DNA from 2 places in the Enterococcus sp. DIV0756 genome. Region 1 is predicted to be linked to the other one. Evidence: predicted binding sites of a transcription regulator. Region 1 holds the regulator's gene; the other holds the start of a gene.
The links. The regulator NrdR, encoded in region 1, represses ribonucleotide reductase genes. The targets are predictions, from matches to a motif close to ACACNATATATNGTGT.
Positions count from the first base shown of each region.

Region 2: the regulator NrdR is predicted to act here: its motif matches at 1,822-1,837, upstream of nrdD (anaerobic ribonucleoside-triphosphate reductase).

Region 1 covers NZ_JBIOLF010000001.1:1,860,426-1,863,633, forward strand. Annotated here, with positions in the region: gene dnaI (primosomal protein DnaI) at 1-169, opposite strand, end outside; gene IGI44_RS09020 (DnaD domain protein) at 169-1,482, opposite strand; gene nrdR (transcriptional regulator NrdR) at 1,494-1,967, opposite strand; gene coaE (dephospho-CoA kinase) at 2,101-2,700, opposite strand; gene mutM (DNA-formamidopyrimidine glycosylase) at 2,704-3,208, opposite strand, start outside.
Region 2 covers NZ_JBIOLF010000001.1:2,588,391-2,591,598, reverse strand. Annotated here, with positions in the region: gene nrdD (anaerobic ribonucleoside-triphosphate reductase) at 1-1,718, opposite strand, end outside; gene IGI44_RS12590 (ABC transporter ATP-binding protein) at 2,105-2,872, shown strand; gene IGI44_RS12585 (FtsX-like permease family protein) at 2,862-3,208, shown strand, end outside.

The sequences.
Region 1 (3,208 bases):
ATTTTGCAAATGATTTTTCAATATCCTCTTGGGATAGCTTATCTTTATGTTTTTCAATAAATTGACGAACATCCGGATGATCCAAAATTTCTTCCATCATTTGGCGGTAGCGTCCATCGACGCCTCGGCTCATAATTATACGATTCAATTCTTTACCAACATCTTCCATTAATCATCACCATCCCTTCTCATGAACTCTGCCATTCTGCGTTTTACTTCCGCTTCCTTTTCTGCACTTACTTTTTTTGGTTTTGGAGGATTTTTTATATATTCAGGTAAATCCCTTCTCAAACCAGTATTTCGATGATGAGATTTCGATTTGTCTACTTGTGATTTACCTATAAGTTTATTACCGTCATTTCTCATATAAAGAATAGCTTCTTCTGGGGTTCTAACATTATTTTGCGCCCAAGCATTTGAAACACTATCAAGATAATTTTTATTGATTCCTGTGTTTTTCTTAATTACTAAAATATAATGTATCATCATATTTATTACACTTGAATCAAAAATATTTCGTTTTATCAATTTGTCTAATAATGTGACTTCTCCGTCATAAACAAAGCCTCCTTTAGCATTTTTTATTGAACTTATAAAATCTATTGGAGTAAGTTCTTTGCTTTGTTTGATAAGTTCTAATTCTTTTGAATTAAATTTTTCATTAATAGATACATTTTTCTTTTTGTCAATTCTTTTCAATGCAGGATTAGGTCTATTCTCTTTATCTACTAATTTTCTTAAATAGCTGAGATTTAATCCATCTTTTTCGGCCACTGTCGCATTTGCAACATAACGAGCCATGTCTAACGGGTTTAAGCCATAAAGAATTTGTAGTTGTTTGACATTAAACTGTTCTTCGGGAGTAAGAGATATCTTATATACCTGTAATAATTGTTGCGTAAACAGTTTCCAATTAGATTCTTCCTCTGTTGTAAAATCACTCTGAGTTTGCTCCAAAATATCACTTTGACTATCAAATGAAGTTTCATCCAAACGATACACTTCAAAAAAGCGCTTTGTAATGTTTTGGGCACTACTCATGTCAAAAACTTTTGGTTTAAATCTTTCTACTAAACGATCATAGCGAGTTCTCCCAATTTTTTCAATCAATAAAAAACTCAATAGTTGATCTTGAAAAAAATCTATAGAATCTGAAGGAGTCATCAATTGGTAAATCAAGTTCATACCTATACTTTCATCTTCTAATTTATATGTTCTCAATAGACCAATACCTTCAAGTTTTTCTCTTGCTTTTATCATACTTGATAACCCAATATCAATTGCCGCTAATAGTTCTGCATGCATTAAAGCAGGACTTTTTCTTTCTATTGTGACATCACTCGCAAGATTCAAATATAAACTTAACGCCTTACTTCCGATAATTGGCTGGTATAAGTAAAGCAGCGCATCTTGTTTGCTTTGATCAAGTTGTGGCTCGCCGTAGACCGTGTAAAAGGTACTGGGTTTTAGTTCTTCTGCCACTAAAAAGCCTCCTACTCTTCATCCGTTGATTTGGCTTTGTCAACGATCTCTTGTAATTCCTTTAAGAATACTGACATGTCTTTAAACTGTCGATATACACTCGCGAAACGGATATACGCAATTTCATCGACCTCCATTAAGTCCTCCATGACAAATTCTCCGATTTGGCTAGTTAGAATTTCATTTTCTCCCATGCTGCGAACACGATTTTCTACGTGATCCACGATTTGTTCCATTTGTTCCATCGCTACTGGACGTTTCTCTGCAGAACGAATCAATCCACGCAAGATTTTGTCACGACTAAATTCTTCGCGATCACCATTGCGCTTCACAACTAATAACGGGGCAGCTTCGATACGTTCAAAGGTCGTAAAACGAAATCCGCAGCTTTCACACTCTCTTCTACGGCGAATTGCTCGCCCATCATCTGTCTGTCGACTATCAATTACTCGAGAATTATTATGATTACATCTTGGACAACGCATAATTCCACCTACACTTTCTTTATATTGGACAAATTCACTAATTATATGTGAATAATTATTTTGTTTATATAACAAGAGTTTACCATAACCAGTCCACTAAAAAAAGCGTCGTAAAGCTACGACGCTGAATTCTTTAAGAAACAAATTTGTTTTTCTTTAACCAATCTAAGACCTGTTCTTTGGTTCTTTCTTGAGAATCACAATTATCAAATACAATGTCCGCTCGTTTTTTCTTTTGCTCCAGTGAAAGTTGACTATTAATCCGAGCCAAAGCAGCTTTTTCGGAGAGATCATTTCTATTCATTAATCGTTTCAATTGAATTTCTGGCGTGACATAGACAACTGCCACTGCACTCATCATCGCTTCATAATGTCCCTCGAATAAAAGCGGAATATCCACAATCACTAAATCACTCTTGTTTTTTGCTTCAACGGTTTGTTTTTCGATCTCTCCTCGAATAAACGGATCAAGTGTTTTGTTTAATACTTGTCGTTTTTGCTCATTTTGAAAAATTAATGCTCCTAGTTTTTTACGATCTAGACTGCCGTCTTTTTGTAGAATTTCTGATCCGAACATTTCTTCTAAAGCGTTTAATCCTTCACTTCCCGGCTCAACCACTTCGCGAGCCACAATATCTCCATCAACAACTGGGAAGCCTTCTGTTTTAAAAAAATTAACGACGGTCGATTTTCCACTAGCGATTCCACCAGTGACACCTAATACGAAGCTCATTTCTTACACCTTCTTCAGTTTTTGACAATGAGGACATAGATGTGTTCCTCTCTGCGCTACTTTAATTTTAATAATGGGTGTGCCGCATCGCGAGCATGGTTTTCCGGTTTGCCCATAGACATGCAACTCCTGTTGAAAGTGACCTGCCTCTCCCAACGCATTTAAATACGTTCGAATCGTCGTTCCCCCAGCTTTTTTCGCTTTTCCGATCACCTCGATAATCGCTTCACGTAAATGACCGACTTTTTGTGAGCTCAATGTATTTGCGGGTTGTTCAGGATGAATCTTAGCCAACCAGAGCACCTCATCAACGTAAATGTTCCCTAAGCCTGCCACTACCTTTTGATTTAGTAATAAGGGCTTGATCATGGTTGAAGCCTTCTTCAATTTAACCTTAAAATCAGCTAAATCAAAATCTGTATCTGTTGGTTCCGGGCCTAACTGCATCAAACCTTTATATTCCTTCGCCATTCCTTTTTTCAATAAAGCCATTCGACCGAATTTTCGT
Region 2 (3,208 bases), 730 kb from region 1:
GTCAAGCTTTCACTTGGTGTTGAATAAACGCTGAAGTGGTAACCATATTCGTTGCCCCATGCATCTGCGTGTTCTTTCAAGTCTTTCATGATGTCAATGGTGAAGTCTTTCGCTTCGGCATTGTCTTCCCATTCGCCGCCGTAGAAAACGCTGGCTACTTCGTAAAGACCAATATACCCCAAAGAAATGGTTGCTCGTTTATTCTTAAACAATTCGTTAACTGCATCGGTCCGTTTCAAGCGTTTGCCGAATGCGCCGTATTGATAAAGGATCGGTGCGTTTGCAGGCGTTGCTTCTTTACAACGATCGATCCGGAAAACTAGTGCGTCTTTGGCGATTTGCAGGCGTTCTTCTAGTAATGACCAGAACTTTTCTTTGTTGCCGCCAGATTCTAACGCAATCCGCGGTAAGTTCAAGGTAACTACACCAAGGTTCATCCGACCAGCATTGACTTCTTCACCTTGTTCATTTTTCCAGCCTTGTAAGAATGAGCGACAACCCATTGGCACTTTGAAACTGCCAGTTAATTCGATCAATTTATCGTAGTTCAAGATATCTGGATACATCCGTTTTGTCGCACATTCTAAAGCCAATTCTTTAATATCGTAGTTCGGATCACTTGGATTCAAGTTCGTTCCACGACGCAAGGTAAAGATCAGTTTAGGGAAGATCGCTGTGCGTTTTTCGCTGCCCAGACCTTCAATTCTGATTTGCAGAATCGCTTTTTGAATTTCACGTTCAAACCAATCTGTCCCGAGACCAAAGCCTAGAGAGGTGAAAGGTGTTTGTCCATTCGAGGTGAATAACGTATTGATTTCATATTCCAAACTTTGCATCGCATCGTAAATATCTTTACGGGTTTTTTGTTTTGCGAAAGCTTTTTGTTTTTCAGGATCATCAATCCATTCTTCTGCATCTTTTAAGTGCTTATCGTAATTTAGGCGCGCAAAAGGAGCTAATAATTCGTCAGTCCGGTCTGCCGAACAGCCACCATATTGGCTTGAAGCCACGTTAGCGATGATTTGTGAAATTTGAGCTGTCGCAGTTTGGATTGATTTAGGACTTTCCACTTCCGCATTCCCGATCTTGAAGCCGTTGTTTAACATGCCTTTGAAGTCAATCAAACAGCAGTTAGTCATCGGTGTATATGGATGGTAGTCTAAATCATGATAGTGAATATCTCCTTTTTGGTGCGCGTTAGCTACGTGTGGCGGCAGCATTTTCAGACCAATCGATTTCCCGACGATCCCGGCCGTCAAGTCACGCTGTGTATTAAAGACATCGCTATCTTTATTGGCATTTTCATTTACGACAGTTTGGTCTTTATTAATCAATTTCCCGATCGTAAAGTTGATATCCGTCGCTTTACTACGCTGAAAGTCACGACGTGTGCGATAATTGATATATTCTTCCGCTAATTCGTATTCGTTGTGTTCTAATAATGTATGCTCCACAATGTTTTGAATTTCATAAATTTTGATATCACTAGTAAAACGTTCTGAAATTTCTGCATCTACGCGCTCAACGATTGACTGGATACGTTCATGAGCCAATGGATCAACAGATCCCTTAATTTTCGTTTCTGCCTTGATTAACGCATCATAAATTTTTTGATCATCAAACGCTGTGTGACGACCATCACGTTTTACGACCTTAATACTTTTTAACGACGGTTGATATTCGTTGAACAACGAATCTTTTGTGTGGATTTCCATCATTGTAAACAACTCCATTTCCTTTAAAGTTCATTATCAATCATATAGTATTTCTGATGTGGTTGCAACGATATATAGTATTATTTTTTTGTAAAAAAAGAAAAACACACTATATATAGTGTGCTTGTTTACTGAAAGATATAAGAAAGCTGATAAGGCCAAGCTTCCATTTAAAATAAAATAACCAAAAAATATTTTTTCGAAAAAGTGAAAAAAATGTAAGAATATTGAAGGACGTTTCACATAAGAATCTGCCCCAAATATGATACCATAAAGAAAAAATTTTGGATATTAAAAATAGGAATTCATTTACTTATTTTTTTGAGACGGTTGTCCGAGGAGGACTCGGACAAAGAACTAGTATTTTTTTCAATCCGAGGAGGAGACACATGAAAAAAATGATTGAAGTGCAACATCTTAGTAAAAGCTTTGGCACACGAAATAATAAAGTTACGGTTTTAAGCGATCTGAATTTCAGTGTAGAAAAAGGCGAGTTTGTCGGGATCATGGGACCTAGTGGTGCTGGCAAGACAACCTTGATGAATATTCTATCAACAATTTTATTGCCGACAATGGGATCAGTCAAAATTAACGGATCGGATATTACACAGATGCGGGAGAATCGTTTGACTGACTTTCGGCGAGAAAATCTCGGTTTTATCTTTCAGGATTTCAATCTGATTGATAGTTTGACAGTTAAGGATAATATCATATTACCGTTGACAGTCAGCAAGCTGTCTAACGAGGAAATTGAAGAGCGTGTGCTTCGTTTAACGAAAATATTAAAGATTGATCAGATTTTAGAACGTTATCCAGAAGAAATCTCGATTGGGCAACAGCAGCGAACAGCAGCGGCACGTGCCCTAATTAGCCGCCCATTGGTTCTCTTTGCTGATGAACCTACGGGATCTTTAGATTCCAAGTCAGCTTCAGAATTTTTGAATTATTTAGATGAGGTGAACCTCCATGAGGAAACAACGATCTTGATGGTGACTCATGATCCTTATACGGCCAGTTATTGTAATCGAGTGTTGTTTATTAAGGATGGTCGTTTTTTCTCGGAAATCGTTCGGCGTTCTTCCCGAAAAGATTTTTTTGAAAAAGTCATCGACATGCAGGCCACAATCGGCGGAGGAGGGAAGGCCAATGCTGATTAAAATCGTTTGGCGAAGCTTTAAAAAGCAATTGTCGAACTATTTGATCTTTTTTTTCAGTCTGATTTTTGCAGTAATGGTTTATTATTCGTTTACAGCGATGACCTATGAGCAGCCGTTGATCCGTAGTGCAGGAAAAAATACCCAATTGGTGGGCATGCTAGGCTTTGGCAGCTTTGCAGTTGTCTTAATTTTGCTGTTTTTTATGACGAATACCAATCGGTTCTTCATTGGAAATCGCCGGAAGGATATTAGTATCTTTCATTTATACGGATTAAATTATTACCAAATCTGTCTCTGGTTTATATTAGAAATCTTTTTTATCGGGATTTTTTCTTT